4 regions of the Novosphingobium sp. 11B genome follow, and region 1 is predicted to be linked to each of the others. Evidence: riboswitches for the same ligand, from Rfam matches in the RefSeq annotation. Region 1 holds a riboswitch; each other region holds the start of a gene.
The links. A riboswitch is a leader RNA that binds a small molecule or an ion and turns the genes downstream of it on or off. The one in region 1 is predicted to bind cobalamin.
Positions count from the first base shown of each region.

Region 2: linked by a shared signal. The riboswitch ahead of ACYPYD_RS13275 (TonB-dependent receptor) and the one ahead of ACYPYD_RS25460 (HoxN/HupN/NixA family nickel/cobalt transporter) in region 1 are both predicted to bind cobalamin.
Region 3: linked by a shared signal. The riboswitch ahead of ACYPYD_RS02455 (TonB-dependent siderophore receptor) and the one ahead of ACYPYD_RS25460 (HoxN/HupN/NixA family nickel/cobalt transporter) in region 1 are both predicted to bind cobalamin.
Region 4: linked by a shared signal. The riboswitch ahead of ACYPYD_RS23165 (TonB-dependent receptor) and the one ahead of ACYPYD_RS25460 (HoxN/HupN/NixA family nickel/cobalt transporter) in region 1 are both predicted to bind cobalamin.

Region 1 covers NZ_BAAILP010000292.1:39,570-45,121, reverse strand. The annotation lists gene ACYPYD_RS25465 (flagellin N-terminal helical domain-containing protein) at 1-605, shown strand, start outside; gene ACYPYD_RS25460 (HoxN/HupN/NixA family nickel/cobalt transporter) at 755-1,807, opposite strand; cobalamin riboswitch at 1,995-2,237, opposite strand; gene ACYPYD_RS25455 (hypothetical protein) at 2,318-2,527, opposite strand; gene ACYPYD_RS25450 (sigma-70 family RNA polymerase sigma factor) at 2,586-3,068, shown strand; gene ACYPYD_RS25445 (ribonucleotide-diphosphate reductase subunit beta) at 3,281-4,330, shown strand; gene ACYPYD_RS25440 (hypothetical protein) at 4,497-5,021, shown strand; gene ACYPYD_RS25435 (MAPEG family protein) at 5,073-5,498, shown strand; gene ACYPYD_RS25430 (DUF1294 domain-containing protein) at 5,495-5,552, shown strand, end outside.
Region 2 covers NZ_BAAILP010000143.1:1,540-7,091, reverse strand. The annotation lists gene mdoH (glucans biosynthesis glucosyltransferase MdoH) at 1-1,031, shown strand, start outside; gene ACYPYD_RS13280 (cobyrinate a,c-diamide synthase) at 1,010-2,329, opposite strand; cobalamin riboswitch at 2,402-2,593, shown strand; gene ACYPYD_RS13275 (TonB-dependent receptor) at 2,768-4,741, shown strand; gene ACYPYD_RS13270 (DUF1636 domain-containing protein) at 4,989-5,396, shown strand; gene cobT (nicotinate-nucleotide--dimethylbenzimidazole phosphoribosyltransferase) at 5,393-5,552, shown strand, end outside.
Region 3 covers NZ_BAAILP010000032.1:28,081-33,632, reverse strand. The annotation lists gene ACYPYD_RS02460 (DUF4198 domain-containing protein) at 282-1,016, opposite strand; gene ACYPYD_RS02455 (TonB-dependent siderophore receptor) at 1,055-3,091, opposite strand; cobalamin riboswitch at 3,335-3,589, opposite strand; gene ACYPYD_RS02450 (surface lipoprotein assembly modifier) at 4,006-5,316, shown strand.
Region 4 covers NZ_BAAILP010000272.1:22,423-27,974, reverse strand. The annotation lists gene rpoD (RNA polymerase sigma factor RpoD) at 1-1,696, opposite strand, end outside; gene ACYPYD_RS23170 (cold-shock protein) at 2,056-2,733, opposite strand; cobalamin riboswitch at 3,124-3,368, shown strand; gene ACYPYD_RS23165 (TonB-dependent receptor) at 3,540-5,552, shown strand, end outside.

The DNA.
Region 1 (5,552 bases):
CCCAGACCGCCGAAGGCACGCTGTCGGAAGTCGGCAACATGCTGCAGCGCGTGCGCGAACTGGCGATCCAGTCGGCCTCGGGCACTTACCAGACCTCGGACCGCGCGGCGATGCAGCAGGAAGTCTCGGCGCTGACCACGCAGATCAACGACAGCTTCACGCAGGCCAAGTTCAACGGCAACACGCTGATCTCGACCACCGCCGGCGCCGACCTCACCTTCAACATCCAGACCGGTTCGCAGGGCGGCCAGCAGGTCGGGCTGACCTCCAAGGCGATCGACGGCACCAAGGTTTCGGCGACCGCCCTCGACGTGACCGACGCCACGAAGGCGGCGACCACGCTTACCAACGTCGATGCCGCGCTGTCGGACGTCAACGCCACCCGCGCCTCGCTGGGTGCCGGCCAGAACCGCCTCGAATCGGCGATCAACAACCTGACCAACACCACCACCAACTTGTCCGACGCCCGCAGCCGTATCGAGGACGCCGACTACTCGGCCGAAACCACCGCGATGGCAAAGGCGCAGATCCTCTCGCAGGCGTCCACCGCGATGCTCGCACAGGCCAACCAGAGCCAGGAGAACATCCTCTCGCTGCTGTGCTGATAACGAACTGAAATATAGAACCTTTCTGTCCCGGAAGGTTCGGAAAGCCCGGTGATTCCCCATGACCGCCGGGCTTTCTTGCGTGGCAAAAGACCCACCCCCGGCCCCTCCCGCAAGCGGGTGGGGGGCGAGACTTGCTCGTTTACGCCCTAGTCGCAGCGGGGTGGGCTGGCCGCCGACCGCACTTCCACCGTGTCCAGACCGCCCCAGCGGTACACGGCCCAGCTCAGCAACCAGCACACCACGAACAGGCCGACGATCAGGAAGCCCAGCGTGTTGAATTGCTCCGAAAGCGAGGCCGCCCCGGACCACACGCCGCCCTCCAGCCCGAATTTCTCCGAGAGCAGCACGGCGGTCTGGATGGAGCCGATCACCAGCGCCACCATGGCCGAGATAGCGGTGATGACGATGTTGTAGTAGAGCTTGCGGATCGGCTTGACGAAGGCCCATTCGTAAGCCCCCAACATGATGACGCCGTCGGCGGTGTCGAGCAGGGCCATGCCCGCCGCGAACAGCACCGGGAACACCAGCACCGACCCCAGGGAAACGCCGTCCGCCGCATGCGCGCCCGAGAGGCCGAGGATGGCGACTTCGGTGGCGGTGTCGAAACCGAGGCCGAACAGGAAACCGAGCGGCGCCATGTGCCAGGCATGGCGCACCAGCCGGAACACGGGGCGCAGGATTCGCGCGATCAGCCCGCGCCCGGCGAGCAGCATGTCGAGGTCTTCCTCGGTGTACGTTCCGCCGCGCCGTACCTCGACGAAGCGTTGCCAGACCCCGCGCAGGATCGCGAGATTCATGATCGCGATCAGGAACAGGAAGCAGGCGGAAATGATCGTCGCGATCACCCCGCCCGAACGGCCGAATGCCTCGAAATCATCGAGAGTGCCTGCTGCCAGCGCGATGGTGGTCGCGGCGATCAGGACGATGGCGGAATGGCCGAGCGCAAACCAAAGGCCCACGGTGATCGGGCGCTGGCCTTCCTGCATCAACTTGCGAGTGACGTTGTCGATGGCGGCGATGTGGTCGGCGTCCACCGCGTGGCGCAGGCCGAGGCTCCAGGCGAGGAGGGCGGTGCCCAGCATCACCGGGCTGGCGTGGAACAGGCTGAACGCCCAGCCCCAGACGACCAGGTTGGCGGCGACGAGCAGAAAAAAGAGCACGGTTATCCGGCTCTTGAGAGAGGTTTTCGCGGGCGACATCGGCATTCTGATCCGTCTTCGCGTCGGCGACCTGACGGGGGCGTGCCGCGCACTCGGCGCGGTCGGCACGGGAGGCACCGGACGGACGCGGCGGCGCCCGACGTCCCTCGCGCCGATGCGGCCCCCGCCGCACGTTGCGTCGCTCAGACGGAAGTTACCGTGCCGCGGCCATCCCCTGGACCAAGGCAAGAGCGACCGGACGCAGGCAGGTCTCCTGGCTCGCGGGTCATCGCTTGATGCATGGCCTTCCCGTGGCCTCGCATGTCGCAGCGTCCGGCCCAGTGGCTGCCGGCGACCACCTTCGGGGCACCGGCCTATGCATCGCGCTCGCCACTTACAGTTGCAGGGACAGCCCCGGATTCGGATGAGAACATCCTCACCGCGTTCCCTTTTAAGCCCCTTGCGGGGCACCGGCGCGATCTTTCGCCGAAATGCTCAAGGTGAACGCTTCGGCGCGGCCTTCCTAATCGCGCGCCTGCTCCGCCGCAAGAGGGGGCTATTCGGCGATGTTCATCGCGTATGTGCGCCGGGCGAAGCGCCAGCGGCCGTCGTGGCGAACAGGTCGTCCCAGGTGCGCGAGAGGGCTTCGTGGTCCGCCGCTTCCTGCCGATGGTCAAGTGGCAGGCTTGGCACGTTCACGGCACCGGGCGTCCGGGGATCGAACTGGAGGATCTGGTGGAGGTCGGCCTCGTCGCGCTCACCGAATGCGCGCAGAAACACGATCTGCCGACCGAGGACGGCTTCGCCGCCTATGCCAAGATGCGGGTGCGGGGGGGCGATGGTCGATCTTGTGCGCCGCAACGTGCAGGGCACGCGCGGCACGTCCGAGCGCCGCCGCATGCTGGCGCACAAGGAGACGCAGCTTCGGGGCTGGCTCGGCCGCGATCCCCGGCCTGACGAACTGGCGCAGGCGATGGGCATGGGCGAGGGTGAGTTGGTCTCGCTGCAGGATGCTGCCCGCCCGATGCGTTTCGAGCCGATCGATGAGGTCTATTCCGACCAGTGGATGACTTTCGCGACGGAAACGCCTGACAGCTTCGCGATGCTGGTCGACGCCGAGATGCGCGGCGCGGTCATCGCGGCGATCACCGACCTGCCGGACCGGCTCAAGCTGATCGTGCAGCTCTACTTCGTGGAGGAACTGAACCTCGCCGAGATCGCCGAGGTCTTGCAAGTTTCGATCCCGCGCGTGCATCAGCTGAAAGCGCAGGCGATCGACAAGCCGCGAGAGAGCCTGAAAGGCGTCGCCGAAGTCCTCTGACCGGCACAATCCGGGGATTCATGCGAGGGCGGCGAAATTAATCACACCCACAACCCCTTGGGGCTACACTTTTTCCTTGCCCCCACATATTCCTGTGGGAAGATGATTCACGCACTCGATTTGCGCGCGATCTTGCCTATCTCTGGCCTTTCCGCCCAAGCGTGAAAGCGTTGTGGGCGAACGCAATTTCAGACGATCCACCGGAGCCGCCCATGTCCCTTCTCGAAGCCCGCAAGACCTACAAGCCCTTCGAATATCCCTGGGCTTACGACTACTGGAAGATCCAGCAGCAGGTCCACTGGCTGCCCGAGGAAGTGCCTCTGGGCGAGGACTGCCGCGACTGGGTGCAGAACATCTCGGATCATGAGCGCAACCTGCTCACCCAGATCTTCCGCTTCTTCACGCAGGCCGACGTGGAAGTGCAGGACTGCTACCATGAGAAGTACGCGCGCGTCTTCAAGCCGACCGAGATCAAGATGATGCTCACCGCCTTCTCCAACATGGAGACGGTGCACATCGCGGCCTATTCGCACCTGCTCGACACCATCGGCATGCCCGAGAGCGAGTACGGCGCGTTCCTTGAGTACTCGGAACTCAAGGACAAGCACGACTACCTGCAGAAATTCGGCGTCGACAACGACGAGGACATCGCCCGCACACTGGCGATGTTCGGCGGCTTCACCGAGGGCGTGCAGCTGTTCGCCAGCTTCGCGATGCTGATGAACTTCCCGCGCTTCAACAAGATGAAGGGCATGGGCCAGATCGTCTCGTGGTCGGTGCGTGACGAATCGCTGCACTGCGAAGGCATCATCAAGCTATTCCACGCCTTCTGCGAAGAGCGTGGCTGCCTCACCAAGGCGGTGAAGGACGATATCGCCGATCAGTGCCAGACCACGATCCGTCTCGAGGACAACTTCATCGACCTGGCGTTCGAGCTGGGCCCGGTGCCGGGCATGACGCCCAAGGATATCAAGAAGTACATCCGCTACATCGCCGACTGGCGCCTTGGCCAGCTGGGCATGAAGCCGATCTACCTGATCGAGGATCACCCGCTGCCCTGGTTGCAGCCGCTGCTCAACGGCGTCGAGCACGCCAACTTCTTCGAGACCCGTTCGACGGAATATTCGAAGGGCGCCACCCGCGGCGACTGGAACACCGTGTGGGCCAACTTCGACTCGCGCAAGAAGGTGCGCGCGAACGACGAGCCGCTGGTGGACGATGGTTCTGAGCCCGGCCTGTTCGGCGAAGTGGCGGCGGAGTAAGTCGTATCGGATCGGGAATGGGGGCAATTTTTCCTCCATTCCCGCCAGATTGGGGCTCATTCCTCGTATTTCGCCGGATGTTTCCGGCCTCCCGCAGCGGGTAGCTCTTGGCAACCGGCTTGCTTCATGCGCATTTCTCCTGAGAATTCTGTCCGGAGGAACGGTCTTGCCCCGTACTATGCTGCTGCTGAGCGCGCTTGCGCTCGCTCCTGCAATCACCGCCCCGCCGGCGCTCGCCCAGACGTCGGCTCCCGTCTCCGCCGACAGCAAGGCGGGCAAGCGCGCCCTGCTTGACGAGAACGCGGTCACCGTGCGCAATGTGTCCCGCGAAGAACTCGTCCACGGACTTCCGCTCGTCGATGACGACGGCTTCGCCATCGGCACCGTTGAACGCCTCGCCGGTAACGAAGTGGTCGTCTCGGACGGGACGGCCGAGTACCGTGTGCCGTTCACGCAAGTCTATGCCTTCAGTAAGGACGGCGCCGATCATTACGCCAGCCGCACCCCGAAATCCCGGCTCAAGCCCGAACCGATCGTCGCCTCCGCTCCGCCTCCGCCGCCGACCGATGCCGACGAGGACTGGGAGAAGCTGGGCCCCGAGGGTGGTCCGCTCCCGGACGAACAGGACGAACCGGAGGCCGCTGCGCCTGCGGACGTAGCGCCGGATACGGCTGCAACGCCCAGTAACTGACCGGGCGATTCCCGCTCCCTTACGCGGAACCATCATGAAGGAGGCCGCCGCATGTCCCATAACCCGACCCTGATTTTCCTGCCGATGCTGGTAGTGGTCGCGCTGACGTTCGTGGCTTTCGTGCGCATGGCGGTCGCCCGCACCGGTATCATCAAGTCGATGGATCCCGACTACTACCGTGCGCACATCGGCCCGCCCGAGCCCGAAAGCGCCCGCGCGGCGGTGCGGCACTATGACAACCTGTTCGAACTGCCGACGCTGTTCTACGCCGCCTGCCTCACCGCTTTCGTGGTGGCGGTCGTGGGACGCTGGACGCTGATCTTCGCCTGGGGCTACGTCGGCGCGCGGGTGGTGCAGAGCCTGATCCACATGACCTACAATAACCCGGCGCACCGGGGCGGGGCCTTCGTTCTGGGCATGCTGTTCACGCTCGCCTTGTGGATCAACCTTGCGGTGTCGATCTTCGCCCGCCTGTGACCGGCCTGAATTTGACGGACGTTCTGTGGGTGCTGGCGGCGGGGCTCAACCTCG
Region 2 (5,552 bases), on a different contig from region 1:
GCTGGATGCAGTTCGCGAGCGAGGCCTACGGCCCGATCGCGAGCGCCGGACTGCTGTGGTGGTCGGGCTCGGAGGCCAACTTCTGGGGCCATAACGCGATCGTGCGCACCCGCGCCTTCGCCGAGGCCTGCGGTCTTCCCGAGCTTCCCGGCAAGGCGCCCTTCGGCGGCCATATCCTCAGCCACGACATGCTTGAATCCGCCCTGCTGCGCCGCCGTGGCTGGGCCGTCCACATGGTCATGATCGGCGGTTCCTACGAGGAATTCCCGCCAACGATCATCGACATGGCGATCCGCGACCGCCGCTGGATGCAGGGCAACCTGCAGCACCTCCAACTCCTCGGCGCCTCGGGCCTGCACTGGGCGAGCCGCCTGCACCTGCTGATCGGCGCATCGGCCTACCTCACCTCGCCGGGCTGGCTGCTGCTGATCCTGACGATGATCGGCCAGGTCGCGACGCATGGCGATGGCGGCTTCGTCACCCTCGCCCCGCCAAGCGTGCTGGCGCTGACGGTGATGCTGCTGTTCGGCCCCAAGATCATGGGGCTGATCTGGGTCCTGGCCGACGGCGAGCGGCGCCGCAGCTTCGGCGGCGGCTTCGCGGCCGTGCGCTCGGTCCTGCTGGAGACGGTACTGGCGATGCTGCTCGCACCGATCACCATGATGACACAGACCAAGGCGCTGCTCGGGCTGCTGCTGGGCATCTCGGCGGGCTGGAACACCCAGACCCGCGATGCCCGCCGCATCACCGTGCGCGAAGTCCTGCCCGACTTGCGTGAGCATCTGCTGCTCGGCGCGGGCCTGACGGCGACGGCGTTCCTCGACATGACGACGGCGATCTGGCTCTCGCCGATCATCGTCGGCCTGTTCCTCTCGCCCTGGCTTATCAGCCTGTCTTCGAGCGAGAACCTCGGCGACAAGGCGGACGCGGCGAAGGTCTTCCGAGTGCCCGAACCCGGCATCGTCGAGGCCAGCGAAGATCCGCGCAAGGACCCCGACTTCCCCAAAGGTCAGTCGCTGGTCGAAGCCTGAACGAAAAACCGCGCCGCCGCTTCGGGAGCGGACGGGAAGTATGCGTGCATGTAGCTCGCGGTGAGCGAGCCGACGCGATAGAGCGCTTCCCCGTCCCGCCCGTCCGGCGTGCTGGCGCGAGCCTCCGGTACGAGCCCGGTTTCCAGCCGTGAATAATGGAACGTGTGCCCGCGCAAGGTCCCTCCCGGCAGCGCGATGTGCTGCATGCCGAGGGCGGCGAAACGCCGCTGCATCGCGGCGTGCCCCTCCAGCAATCCGAGCAGATCGGCCCGATACCCCTCTACGTCCGTCAGCGATGCACAGGCGTAGAGCATGCCCCCGCACTCGGCGAGAATCGGCCTGTCCGCCGCATGATGCGCCCGGATCGCTTCCAGCATCGGCGCATTCGCGGCAAGCGTCTGCAGATGCAGTTCCGGATAACCTCCGGGGAGCCAGATCGCCTCGCAATCGGGCAATCGCGCGTCATGAAGCGGTGAGAAGAAGGCGAGCTGCGCGCCTGCCCGTTCCAGCCATCGCAAGTTGGCGTGGTAGATGAAGGCGAAAGCCTCGTCCCGCGCGATGGCGATGCGCAAACCCCCCAGATTGGGGCTTTCCTCCGGGACCTCGGGCGCCGGGAAGCTCACCGGCGGCGGCAGGTCCAGCACGGCATCAGGCAGCAGGCTAGCCGCCCGATCCAGTCGCGCGTCGAGATCCGCGACCTCGGCTGCCTGCACCAGCCCGAGGTGCCGCTCGGGCAGCGTCACTCCGGCCTCGCGCGGGAAAGTGCCCAGCCACTTCACCGACGCAGGCACGCCCTGCTCCAGCAATTCCGCGTGCCGCGCGCTGCCGACGCGGTTGGCGATCACCGCATGGACCTCCAGCCCCGGCCGGTAGGTCGCGAGGCCGTGGACCAGGGCGCCGAACGTCTGCGCCATCGCCGATCCATCGACCACCGCCAGCACCGGAAAGCCGAAGCGTTCGGCGAGGTCGGCGGCGCTGGGGTCACCGTCGAACAGGCCCATCGCGCCTTCGACGAGGATCAGGTCGGCCTCGCGCGCCGCTTCGTGCAGGAGGGCGCGGCACTGCGCCTCGCCGCACATGAACAGGTCGAGCTGATGGACCGGCGCGCCGCTCGCGACTTCGAGCACCATGGGGTCGAGGAAGTCCGGTCCAACCTTGAAAACGTGCACTTTTCTGCCCGCATTGCGGTGCCTTCGGGCCAATGCCGCAGTCACGAGCGTCTTGCCCTGACCCGAGGACGGGGCGCTTACCAGGTACGCCGGGCAGGCGGGGGCATCGTCTTGGCGCGGAGTGTCCATCGATCCCGCACCTATGGTTTCCGGCAGGTCGGCGCAAGCATTGGCCTCTTGCGCGGCGCCCCGGCGCACGATACTTGCCGCGCCGCGACAGGTTCCCCGCGAGGGGATTGAAAGGGAACGCGGGTGAGATACCCGGGCTGCCCCTGCAACTGTAAGCGGAGAGCCGTTCTGCCACATGCCATTGGGGGCGCAAGCCCCTGAGAAGGCGGCCGAAATCGGCGATGACCCGTGAGCCAGGAGACCTGCCCGTCGCCGTCGTTCTTCGACCGGACAGGGTGTGCCGGACGAACGGGGGAAGTGCATTCCTCGCGCAACGACAGCCATCGTTCCGGCGGCCTGAGGGGGCTTGCGGGAGGTGTTGCGCTGCCTGTCCGCGCCCACTGTCCCAATATCCTTCACCGGCCGACGGAGCACCGCCGTTCGCATGAAGGAATACAAGTGAAACAATATCTTATCATTACCACCGCCGCTATCGCACTGCTCGCTTCGGCCTCTCCGGCATTCGCCGACACAGCGGCACCCAACGATACCACAACGGCACCTGGCGATACCGACGGCGACACTCGGCAAGATGACAACATCGTCGTCGGCGCGCTTCGCACCCCCGTCGCGATCGAGCGCGTCTCCGCCACCGTGACCGTGCTGGGCGAGCCCGCGATCGTCGCCCTGCAACCCATCGCCCTGACCGATGCCCTGCTGCGCACCCCCGGCGTCTCGATGTCGCGCAACGGCGGCTACGGCACCACCACCTCGCTGCGCATCCGCGGCGCCGATGCGGGCGAGACCGTCATGGTGATCGACGGCATGCGCCTGTCCGACCCCTCGGCGACGGCGGGCGGCTACGGCTTCTCCAACCTGCTGCTCGACGACGTCGACCGGATCGAGATCCTGCGCGGGCCGCAGTCGATCCTGTGGGGCAGCGACGCGACCGGCGGTGTCGTCAACGTGCGCACCCGCCGCCCGACCGAGCGGCTCGAAGGCAGCTTCGCCGTTGAGGCGGGAACCCATGACACCGTCTCCGCCCGCGCGGGCGTGGGCGGCACCTCGGACCTCATCGACTGGCGCCTCTCCGCCTCGCGTTTCACCACCGACGGTATCTCCGCCCGCGCGAACGGGACCGAGGCCGACGGTTTCCAGCGCAGCGCCGCCAGCGGCACCGTCACGGTGCGCGTCGCCCCCGGCGTCAGCCTCGACCTGCGCGGCTACTGGGCCGACGGGAAGAACGATTTCGACGGCACTTCAGGCGACACCCTCGCTTATGGCACCACGAAGGAATGGTCCGGCTACGCGGGCCTCAACTTCGCGCTGCTGGACGGCAAGCTGGTCAACCGCGTCGCGGTGCTGCAGAACGTCACCGACCGGGAGAACTTCGACCCCACCCGCTCGATCCGCGCGATCACCTTCGACGCGCACGGCCGCCTGCGCCGCTACGAGTACCAGGGCACCTACACCTTCAGCGACGCGATCCAGGCCGTGTTCGGCGCCGAGCGCGAGGAGCAGCGGATGACCACCGCCTCGCCGACGAACTCCGCCACGCCCTATACGCTGACGCCCTACTCGGTGGACATGGACAGCCTTTACGCCGAACTGCGCGTGAGCCCGGTCAAGGGCCTCACCCTCGACGGCGGCGCGCGCTACGATCACCAGTCGCGCTTCGGCGGGCAGACCGTGTGGAGCGCGGGCGCGGCCTATACCCCCAACGGAGGCGCCACGGTGCTGCGCGCCAGCTATGACGAGGGTTTCAAAGCCCCCTCGCTCTACCAGATGTACAGCGCCTACGGCACCGCCGACCTCGCCCCGCAGAAGGCGAAGGGCTGGGAAGTGGGCGCCGAGCAGAACTTCGGCGAGGCCCTGCGCCTCTCCGCAACCTGGTTCCAGCGCGACACCGACAACCTGATCGACTTCGCCTACTGCCCGACCAGTGGAACGCTGCCCGCCGCGTGCTACATCCCCGGCACCACGACCACGCGCTTCGGCTACTACGCCAACGTCAAGACGGCCAAGGCCAGCGGCCTGGAACTCGCCGCGTCGGCGAAGCTGGGCGTGCTGTTTGCCGAGGGCAACTACAGCTGGACCCGCGCCGAGGACCGCACCGAGGGTTCGTCCACCTACGGCCGCCAGCTGCAGCGCGTACCGCGCCACATGGCCAATGCCGAAGCGGGCATCGACCTGCCGCAAGGGCTTCGCGCCAGCGTCGCGGCGCGCTACTCGGGCGAGACCTTCAACGCCGCCACCGGCACCGCGAAGCTGGACGACTACTGGCTGATCGACTTTCGCGCGCAAGTGCGGATCAAGGAGAACCTGATGCTGCAAGGCCGCGTCGAGAACCTGACCGACAAGGACTACCAGACGGCGGCGGGTTATTCCGCACTGGGACGGACGGTCTACGTCGGCGTGCGCAGCCGGTTCTGATGACAAGGAAGGCCCAACCCGAAAAGGCCCACCCCCAGCCCCTCCCGCAAGCGGGAGGGGAGGACCTGCCGGCCGGAACGCGACCGCCTGTGATTGTATCGTCGTCATTCCCGCGAAGGCGGGAACCCATCTCCGGACTTCGCCTCTTGCGACGGCATCAGATGGGTCCCCGCCTTCGCGGGGATGACGGACAGTTTTTCAACCACAGCGGGGTGGGCCTCACCACCAATACCAAGGTGACACCCCCATGCTGACCCCCGTACCTCCCGGCCCTTCGGTGGTCGTCTGCAACACCTGCCGCCACACCGCCGACGCCCGCGAGGACGAGACCGGCCAGCGGGGCGGCGCCCTGCTCGAAGCGGCGATGCGCAGCGTTCAGGCCGCCGACCCCGAACTGCAGGGCGTGCAGATCCAGGCCATGCCCTGCCTCTTCGCCTGCAGCCGCCACTGCACCGTCCACATCCGCGCACCGGGCAAAGTCGGCTACGTGCTGGGCGACTTCACGCCGGACGAAGACGCCGCCCGCGCCATCCTCGAATATGCCGCGCGCCACGCCGAAAGCGAGCACGGCCGCGTCCCCTTCAAGGAATGGCCGCAAGGCGTGAAGGGCCACTTCATCACCCGCACGCCCCCGGAAGGCTACGTCTGCACATGACCCGTTTCGCCGATCCCGCCTCCTTCGCCGCTGCCCTCGCCGCGCTGCCCGAATCCGACGAGGCCAGCCGCACCGCCGCGCTGAACCGTCAGGCCCGCCTCACCAAGCCGACCGGCGCGCTCGGCCGACTGGAGGACATCGCGGTGTTCATGGCCG
Region 3 (5,552 bases), on a different contig from region 1:
CGCGTCCCCAGGAGCGGTTGGTCCGCTTTCGCATTTTGAGCGCTTAGGACCGCCGTTAGGAAGGTCCCGGGTGGCGTAAGGATCGCAAAGATGTGGGCGTTTCAAAAAGGGTGTGACCTACTGCTTTTCACCATTCACCCCTCAGAGATGCTAGCCGAAGATGCACGGCTTGCTCCGCCCTCTGGCCGTGCATGAGCGGAGTAACTCTTCCGATGGACAACCACAACTCTCTTCCTGCTGGCTCGCCTTACCGCTGTTTCGGCGCAAAGGCGAAGCCAACGCTACTCCGGCTTGTGCTCCAGCGTGAAACTCAGCGTCGCCGTAAGTTCGACGTTGCGGTACCTGGTCGGGTTGTCGCTCGGCCCGTTGTAGACGGCATGAACGACATTGAGGCCCTGGTTGCGCACTACGAGCATGACCGTGCCGTCCGCCCCGGTCACAACTTCCTTCGCGTCCGGGTCGTTCACGAAGTCGGCGATGAGGCGGGCCCCGGCCACCGGCTGCCCCTGGAAGAGAACCTTGTACTTCAGCTTCTGCCCCAGCAGCTTCGGGATCGGGCCGACCGGCATGATCTGCAGCGCCTGTCCGGATAGGGCCGGCACCCTACCCATAAGTTCGCCCTGGATGCGGACCGCATACTTGACGTTGTTGGTCGAGATTTCGGCGCCGGGCATCTCGTCGAGGCCCTTCTTCTCGTACTTGCCACCCTTCATGCGCGACCACACACCGTTCTGCAGAATGGCAGCGACGAATGCGGGCTTGGCTTCGGTCTCGACGAGCATGGCGAGGCCCGAGACCCGGTGGGATGCCTTGATCGGCGCGCCCGCAGCATCATAGGCGGCGACGGTGTCGATCAGCGGCTCGCGCTTCACCATGTCCATGTCGTCAGCCCCTTCGCCGTAGACGAGCACGATCTGCTTCGAGCGTTCGGTCAGGTAGATGCCATGGGCCTGCGCGGGCACGGCACAGAGCGTGAGGAGCGAGGTGAGGATCGTCGCATTCAACGCGGTTTTCATCGTGCACATCCTTGCTTGGTTTTGATCGAAGAGGCGCATCACAGGCCGACCGTGATGCTGGCGACCGCACTCAAGGGCGCGCCCGGATACAGATTGCTGCCGAAGCCGCGCTCGGCGTACTTTTTGTCGAACAGGTTGTTGACGTTGACCTGCAGCTTCACGTTTTCGGCCAGCGGGTAGTACGCGAGCAGGTTCACCGTGGCGTAGGGCCGGATGTATGGCGCGGTGGCCGCCGTGCCGGCTATGCGTCCGCCCAGATAGGTGACGCCCGCACCGGCACCCAGACCCTTGAGGGCGCCGTCCTGAAACTCGTAGACATTGAGCAGGCTGGCCGAATGGCGCGGCGTGTTGGGAAGCCGCTGCCCGAGCGGCAGGCGGTTGTCCTTCGTCACCTCGGAATCGGCGAAGGCATAACCGCCCACCACGCGCCAGGCGCGCGTGATGTTGCCAGTGACGGAGATGTCGATGCCCCGGCTGCGCACTTCGCCTGCAGCGATGCTGTAATCGAGGTTGTCCGGGTCGGTCGTGGCGACATTCTGCTTGGTGGTGTGGAACAGCGCCGCCGTCGCGCTCAGCCTGCCGTCCAGCAGTTCGAGCTTCACGCCCGCCTCGTAGCTGGTGCCCCGCTCGGGATCGAGCACGTTGCCGTTCGCATCGGCCGCCGTGTTCGGTTTGTTGGAGCGCGCATAGCTGCCGTAGAGCGATACCTGCCGGTTGAGCACGAAGACCGTGCCCAGACGCGGGGTGAAGACCGTCTGCTTGAAGGCGGAAGTCACGCCGTTGCGCAGGTTGAGGTTGTCGCTTTCGAAGCGTTCAAGCCGCCCGCCGACCAGCACTTTCAGCCAAGGCAGCAGCGATAGCTGATCTTGCGCATACCCGGCGAAGGTGCGCGTCTGCGTGCGGATGCTGGTGAAGCTGCCGTTGAGCGGCGGAATGGCCGATCCGTAGACCGGGGCGAAGATGTCGATCGTGAAGGGCGAGAGCGTCGGGCTCGAATTGCGGATCACCTCGGTATAGTGAAACGCCTCGAATTCGGCGCCCAGCAGCATTTCGTGCTCGATCGTGCCGGTGGCGAATTTGCCGGTCAGGTTGACCTGCGCATCGAGATCGCGCCATCGCAGCGTCCGTTCGCTGTAGGTGCGAACCAGGGTGCGGCCATCGGCCCGCACGCTGGATGCCTGGATGCCAGGGCCGCCCAGCTCGCCGTTGTAGTACTGCATCCCCGCGCGCAGCTGCCAATCGCGGCCCAGCTTGTAGTCGGCGACGATGTTGCCGAGCCCATTGCGTACGCGCCAGCGGCCGACCGACGGCTCCCCGAAGAACCGGGAGGAAGGGATAGCGATGTCCATCTGGGTACGGAAAGCTGGATTTCCGCGATCGAGCGGGGTCTTGACCTGCACGAACTCGCCGCCAAGCGTGAATGTCAGATCGGAGGACGCATCCCAGGCGACCACCGGGGCAACGACGATGCGGTCGGACTGGATATGGTCGCGGAAAGTGTCGCCGCCTTCCACCGCTGCGCCAAGGCGATAGCGCACGGTCTGGCCGCTATCGACAGGGCCGGTGGCGTCCACCGTGCCGCGCCATCCGCCGAAGCTGTCAATCCGCCCGCTGACCGTCTGCGCCGTCCGCTCGGCAGGCGCGCGCGAGACGATGTTGAAGGTGCCGCCCGGATCGCCGCGGCCATAGAGTAGCGCCGCCGGTCCACGCAGGACATCCACGCGCTCCACCGCGATCGAATCTGGGGCGGGTGGATAGCCACGGTTCATCGGGAAACCGTTGCGGAAATACTCTGAGGAGGTGAAGCCGCGCAGATTGTAGTCGGTCAGGCCGGTGCCGCCGAAGTTGTTGCCCCGCGTAATGCCGCCCGCATAAGCCAGCACGTCCTCGACGCGGTTGGCCTGAAGGTCGTCCACTACCTGCCGCGTCAATGCCGTCACCGATTGCGGCACTTCAAGGAGCGGCGTGTCGGTGCGGGTCGCACTGGTGGAGCGGGTGGCGTTGTAGGTGCCGCTCTTGCCCGTGACGACGATCGGATCGTCAGCGCTCTCGGACTCGGCGGCTTGTGCCAGCATGGGGACCGGGATCAGCGCAAATGCGCCAGCAAGCAGTCCGGCCTTGGTCGTCGGTTTCAAGTCATTCCCCCCGGGGCGTCGAGCAGCACCAGGCGGGAGGCGTCCGCGCGAACGGTCGGCACGCACGGCAGCCGGACACCCCAAAAGGCGGCCGACGCACGACACCGATGCGGCCCCCCGCCGCATTCTCGTCGCTCAGACGGAGAAAACTGACCGTGCCGAGACCATCCCCTGGGTCAGGCAAGAGCGACCAATGCTTCGGCAGGTCTCCTGGCTTGCGGGTCACAGCTTGATGCACGGCCTTCCCAGGCCTCGCAGGAGTTAGCGTCCGGCCCAGTGGCTGGCGGCGCGGGCCTTGCCCGTCCGCACATGTACATCGCGCTCGCCGCTCACAGTTGCAGGGACAGCCTCGGATTCGGGCGAGCCGAGAGTATCGGCCCATCCTCACCGCGTTCCCTTTTAAGCCTTTCTCAAGGCACCGACGCGATCAGCCCGGCTGCCGAAGCGGCCGAACACGACGGGCGTTATCCGGATTGATGTCAATTCGCAATAGCAGATCTATTGGTCAAGGCGTTCGAAGCCGACCCTTTGTGGACGTTCAGGGGCCAAATCCCCATGCTCAGGTGCAGACGGTCTGGTTCCGGCAGCTCGCAACCCTCCCCTGTCATGAAAAAGTCTAGATGTCCTTAGCCCCTACTCTTCAGCAGTCTTTCCTCCGCGCTGTGCTCCGCAGAAGGGCTTCGGTTGCTGGGATTGTCACAGGGCCTGTTCGTTAGACAACGCAAGACCGAGCTAAAAGCGAACGACGCACAAGACTGGCATGCGATCCATCTGGACAACAGCCGTTTTAGTACGATAGCAAGGCGTACAAACGGGGGTGTATCATTTCAATTCGTCGACTGCTGGTCGTGGCGATGCTGGCGGGCATCGCGACCAGCGCGGGCGCGCAGGTCCAGGGGGCCCTGACCGTGCCGGTTTCCGCGCCTGACCATCTCTCGGCCGCGCAAGTGTTCGCGCTGGCCGGGCGGGCGCGTGATCGCCGCGATTTCCCCACTGCCGAAGTCGCCTATCGCGCACTGACGCAGGATGTCGACCTCGAGGTGCGCACCGAGGCGCGCTTTCGCCTTGGCCTGATGCTGGCCGACGATCTCGGGCGCTACGGCGATGCCGCGCTCGAATTCCGCCGCATCCTCGACGACAAGCCGGGCGCCGCGCGTGTGCGCCTCGAACTGGCGCGAATGCAGGCGATGCTCGGCAACATGGGGGCGGCCCGCAAGGAACTGCGCGCGGCTCAAGCCGCCGGACTGCCTTCCGCAGTGGAGCAGCTGGTGCACTTCTACTCGCGCGCGCTCAACGCCCGAAAGCCGCTGGGCGGCTCCGTCGAGGTCGCGCTGGCGCCGGACAGCAACATCAACCGGGCCACGCGGTCCGACACCTTGGGCACCGTGATCGGCGACTTCTCGCTCGACGAGGATGCCCGCGCGAAGTCGGGCGTGGGACTTGCCCTTCAGGGCCAAGGCTACTTTCGCCTCGGCATCGAGCCCGGCGCCGATCTGCTGGTGCGCGCTTCCACGGGCGCGACGCTCTACCGCGAGAAAGACTTCAACGACGTCACCGTCGCGATCCAGGCCGGGCCGCAATATACCTGGGGCAGCAACCAGCTGACCGTCTCGGCGGGCCCGGCGCGGCGATGGTTCGGGGGGCATCTGTTCAGCACCACGATCGGCGGCGGCGTCAGCTGGCAGCGGCCGGTGGGCAAGCGCGGGCAAGTGCGGCTCGACGGCAACATCGCCCATGTCACCAACCGACGCAACGCGCTGCAGACGGCGGACGACTTCACGCTTTCGGCGAACTTCGACCGCGCCTTCAGTGCGCGCTTCGGCGGCGGCGTGCAGGCTTTCGGCTTCCGCGAGGCGGCGCGCGATCCGGGGTACTCGCTGGCGATGGGCGGAACCTCGGCCTACTTGTTTCGCGAAATGGGCCGCACGACGCTGGTGGGCACGCTGGCCTACAGCCACCTGGAATCGGACGCGCGCCTGTTCCTCTACCCGAACCGCCGGGTCGAGGACCGCTACAGCGCCAGCATCGCTGCTACCTTGCGGGCGCTGCACCTTGGCAGCTTCGCGCCGCTGGTGCGCCTCAAATGGGAGCGCAACCGCTCCTCCATCGAGATCTACGACTATCGCCGCGTCGTCGCCGAGTTCGGCGTCACTTCGGCATTCTAAAGGGGGAGGGCTCATGACTTCAATTCCAACCGCACGCAATTCGGCGATCGTTTCGCTGACCGCGCTGAGCCTCGCACTGGCGGCCTGCGGGGGCGGAGGCGGCAGTACCAACAGCACGCCCCCACCCCCACCCACGCCAAGCCCCGCGCCCGCGCCGACCCCGGCGCCGTCTCCAACGCCTACTCCGGTGCCAACTCCGACTCCCACGCCAACCCCGACCCCGCCCCCCACGCCTA
Region 4 (5,552 bases), on a different contig from region 1:
TCAGAACCCGCTTCACCTTTTCGAGCGGCATCGACAGTTTCTCGGCCATTTCCTCGGGCGTGGGCTCACGGCCCTGGTCATGGAGGAACTGACGGCTGGTGCGCACCAGCTTGTTGATCGTCTCGATCATGTGGACCGGGATGCGGATCGTGCGAGCCTGATCCGCGATCGAACGCGTGATCGCCTGCCTTATCCACCAGGTCGCGTACGTCGAGAACTTGTAGCCGCGGCGGTACTGGAACTTGTCGACCGCCTTCATCAGCCCGATGTTGCCTTCCTGGATGAGATCCAGGAACTGCAGACCGCGGTTGGTGTACTTCTTGGCGATCGAGATCACCAGACGCAGGTTCGCCTCGACCATTTCCTTCTTGGCGATGCGCGCTTCACGCTCCGCCTTCTGGACCATGTTCACGATGCGGCGGAACTCGGGGAGCGCCATGCCGGTGGCAGTGGCGATGTCCGAGACTTCCAGACGGATGCGCTCGGCAGGTTCAGCCTCGTTTTCTGCGAAGGCAGCCCACTTCTTGTCCTTCCCGGCCACTTCTGCGACCCAGGCGTCGTCCAGTTCGCGGCCCGTATAGGCTTCGAGGAAATCGGCGCGCTTCACCTTGTGACGCTCGGCCAGACGCAGCATCTGCCCGCCCAGCGTCGTCAGGCGACGGTTGAAGGTGTAGAGGTTGTCGACCAGATACTCGATCTTGGCCGCATGGAACTGCACCGATTCCACCTGCGCGGTGAGATCCTCGCGCAGTTGCAGGTACTGGTCTTCCTTGGCGACCGGGAAATCGATGCCCAGCGCCAGCGCGTCGAGCCGATCGCTCTGCAGGCGCTCGAAGGTGCGGAACAGTTCGGTGATAAGCGCGAACTTCTCCAGCGCCTCCGGCGTAAGCGCGGCTTCCATCTGACCGAGGGAGAGGGTGTTGTCCTCTTCATCGTCCTCGACCTGACGCTTGGGGATCGGGTTGCCGTCCTCGTCGATTTCCTCCGAGTTGTCCTCGCCGGAATCGTCATCGTCCTTGAAGGAAGGCCCGGCGGTGGCAGCGGAAATCTCGCCGTCGCCATCGCCCTCACCGTTTTCGGCCAGATTTTCGGGCTGCGGCTCCTTGGAGAGCATCGCGTCGAGATCGAGAATCTCGCGAAGCTGCATGTCGCCGTTGTTGAGCGCTTCGGACCAGCCGATGATCGCGTGGAAGGTCATGGGGCTTTCGCAAAGCCCCATGATCATCATGTCGCGGCCGGCTTCGATGCGCTTGGCGATGGCAGCCTCGCCCTCGCGGCTGAGCATCTCGGCGGCGCCCATCTCCTGCAGGTACATGCGGACCGGGTCGTCGGAACGCGCGAGCGTGTCCGCCTTGCGGGTCTCGCCGGGACGGCGCCGGGAATTGCCTTCGTCGAACCCGGTATCCGAACCGGAATCGTCATCGCCGCCATCGACGGCTTCCACGCCGTCTTCCTGCTCACCGTCCTCATCGTCATCATCGTCGTTCTCGACGATCTTGACGCCCATTTCCGAGATCGCGGCCATGATGTCCTCGATCTGATCGGTGGTCATCTGGTCCTGCGGCAGCGCGGCATTCAACTCCTTGACCGTGATGACGCCCTGGCTTTTGGCGCGCGCGATGAACCGCTGGACCGAACCCTTGTCCAGGTCGAGAAGAGGAGAGTCGTTGTCGCCGCTGCGATCGTCGTTAGTCATGCAATCCGTTGTCGTTATTGGCCTTTTCATGACGATGGTGACGCCAGGACAAGGCTAGGTTCTCAGATCATCAGCCTGATGATGCCGGTGAAGGGCGGCCTACAGGCAGGGATGAACCACTTCAGGTCTAAGGTTCAAGCAATGCGGCCGGACATCGGTTCCAGGAGCAAGCTGGTCCGCCCGCATGCTGCACGTTCGAATCAAGGAAACACGTCCCTCGTCCCGCAGTCGGCCTGTCGAAGGCAGCTTTGATCAAGGCCTTCGACATAAGCCGCTCGATGTCCGTCGCCGATCGCGATGCGATCGAGGAAAGCCCGAGATGAGGCCATGACCTCCTGCGGCAGCCATGGCCAGATCAGTCAGCGCTGGACCAGATTCACGGCCGACGCCTTGCCCCGGCGATCGATCTCGATTTCGAATTCGAGTTGATCGCCTTCCGAAAGGCCATGCAGACCGGAGCGCTCGACGGCGCTGATATGCACGAACGCATCGGGCTGGCCGTCATCGCGGACGATGAAGCCGAAGCCCTTCATGCTATTGAAGAACTTGACGGTGCCGGTGGCCTTCTCGCCAGTGGACTGATTCTGAACAGGTGCGGCACTTCGCTCGCGACGTTCGGCAACGATGACCTCGCCCACGATGGTCAGTTCGGAAGCGGAAATCTTGCCGCCTCGCTCGACCAGCTGGAATTCCAGCTGCTGACCTTCCGCCAGCGTTTCGAGGCCGGCGGACTGCACGGCGCTGATGTGCACGAATGCATCGTCGCCGCCGCCTTCAAGCTGGATGAAGCCGAAACCCTTGTCGGGGTTGAAGAACTTGACCGTCCCACGGCCCTGACCGACAACCTGGCCCGGGCCGCCGCGCGAACCGCCACCGCCACCGCCAAAACCGCCGCCTCGCGATCCGCCGAAGCCGCCACGCTGGCCGCCACCGAAGCGGTCACCACCGCCAAAGCGATCGTTGCCGCCGCCCCAACGATCATCGCCGCCGCCGAACCGGTCGCGACCTTGGCCGCGATTTCCCCTGTCGAATGTCATCTTTTAAGTACCTTAAGCTAAGTCCGAGAAACCTATCCTCGCGAGTGAACGTAGCACGCAAGGCCGCAGAACCCGTTTCAGGGTGCAGGATGAAAGGCGATAGCAGCGCAACGACGTCTTGGCGACCAGAGTTCTGCGATCGACTGCGATGCATGGCACGGAGGCGACTTTAGCACAGCGATGACCGAAATTTCACGCAATTCGACAATCGATCCGGCCGTCGCCGACCCTTGCCAGGCGCTCGGAAGCAAATTTTGCTCCCCGGAGCGGCCCGTCAGCCCTGGCATCGCTAGTCGGGAGTTCAGGATACAGGCCGTACCTGGACGCCATACAGACAGGCTTGTGCCGTGAAACCGTTTGAGATAGCGCGCCATATCTGCCCTTCATTGGTGCAGACAAGATCGCGCTGGTGCCTCGAAAGAGGCTTAAAAGGGAACACGGTGAGAAGGCATGCCCTTCGAATCCGAGGCTGTCCCTGCAACTGTAAGCGGTGAGCGCGATGCATATGTGCGGTGGGGCAAAGGTTCCTGCCGCCAGTCACTGGGCCGGACGCTGCAACATGCGAGGCCTGGGAAGGCCTTGCATCGTCGCATTGACCCGTGAGCCAGGAGACCTGCCTGCGTCTGGTCGCTCATGCCGTGGTCCAGGGGGTGGCCAAGGCCCGGAATCATTCCGTTCGAGCGACGAACCAGCGGTGGAGGCCGCATCGGTTCGCGCAGACGGTCGCCCGCGGCGTCCGACCGCCGGCGCGCGTCGACCGTCTTGATGGCGGCAAGCCTCCCACCCAGTCGCAGGCGTCGGGGGGAATGATGATGAATTTGATGAAAAGCGCTGCGCTGGTGCGCATCGTGGCAGGTACCGCAATGGCGCTGGCGACGATGCCCGCCTGCGCCGAAGAGGCACCCGCCGGCGGCGCGGATGGCGGTTCCGGCGAAATCGTGGTGTTCGGACGCGGCGAGGCCAAGATCGGCACCGCCCATGCCGCCAGCGAGGGCAGCGTCGGCGGTTCCGACCTGCTGGTCCGTCCGCTTCTGCGGGTCGCCGAACTGCTTGAGGCGGTGCCCGGCATGGTAGCGGCGCAGCATTCGGGCAGCGGCAAGGCCAACCAGTACTTCCTGCGCGGCTTCAACCTCGATCACGGCACCGACTTCACGACTTATATAGATGGCGTGCAGATGAACCTGCGCAGCCACGGGCATGGCCAAGGCTATCTCGATCTCAACGGCCTGATCCCCGAGATCGTCGCCCGCGAAGATTTCCGCAAGGGGCCGTACCGCGCAGATGGCGGCGACTTCGCACTGGCCGGCGCGGCCTACATGACGACCATCGATGGGTTCGACCGCCCGTGGATCTCGGTAGAGGGTGGATCGTACAAGTCGGGGCGGCTGGCCGCCGGTGGCACCATCAAGGATGTGGCGGGTGGCAGTCTCACGCTGGTGGGGCAGGCAAAGCGCTATGATGGGCCTTGGCAGCAGGCGGAACACCTTCGGCATTACTCCGGCTTCGCGAAGTACACCGCGCCCGCCGGCGAAGGCACCGTCGAAGCCTCGCTCCACGCCTACCACGCCACCTGGCGGCCGACCGAGCAGATCCCCGAACGGATCATCGGCAGCGCGCTGTGCCCTGACGAATTCTGCTCGCCCGATCCTTCGGCGCGTGGCCGCACAACGCGCTTCGTCGGCAACGTCGCGGTGCGACAGCCGAACTGGAGCGCTAATGTCTATGCCCAGTACTACGACTGGAACATGTATTCGAACCCAACTTATGCCGATCCGGACGGCACCAGCGCGCAGATCGACCAGTTCGACAAGCGCTGGGTCGTGGGTATCACCGCGCGCAAGCAATGGGCTGTGGGCTCGACGCTGCAACTGAGCATGGGCACTGAAAACCGCTACGATCACATCGGCAACGTCGGGGTGGATCGCACCGAAACCCGCGCCTTTTTGTCCTCGCTGGGTCGATATCACGTCGAGGAACTGTCCGGCGCGCTCTATGGCGAAGCGACCTGGAAGCCGTTGCCCGGCCTCAGGCTAACCGGAGGCCTGCGAGGCGACTACTACCACTACGCCGTCCGCGCGCGCGACGCCATGGCGACCGAACTGGGAGCCGGCAGCGGACACGATTCGATCGTCTCACCCAAGGTATCGGCAGCCTACGAGATCGTCCCGCAGTTCGAAGTCTATGCCAACTGGGGCCGCGGCTTCCATTCCAACGACGTGCGCGGTGCGGTGAACGTGGAATCGCCCGTGCCCGTTCTGGTGCGCGGCACTGGCAAGGAACTTGGCGGGCGCCTGCAACTGGGCACCGTCTCATTGACCGCGACGTACTGGTGGCTCGACGTGGGCAGCGAACTGCGCTTCGTCGGCGATTCCAACGCGGTGGAGCCGACCGGCGCCAGCAAGCGTCATGGCTACGAGGTGGTCGGGTTCTGGCGCCCGCTGCCGTGGCTGGCGCTCGACGGCAGCTATGTCGCCAGCCACTCGCGCTACGACAACGGAGATCGCATTCCCAACGCGGTCGAGAACGCGGTCTCCGCCGGCGCGGCGATCGTGCTCGATCCGTGGGAGGCGAGCGTGCGCGTCCGGCATCTCGGCCCCTACCCGCTGATCGAGGACAACTCGCTGCGCGACAAAGGCAGCACGATCGTAAACGCCCGCGCCGCATGGAAGGGCCGCAAGATCGAGATCTACGGCGAAGTGCTGAACATCTTCGACAGCCACGACAAGGACATCGCGTACTACTACGAGTCCTACATCCCGGCGTTCGACACCGATGGCCCGGTCGAGGGACGTCTCAGCCGCGTGATCGAACCACGCACG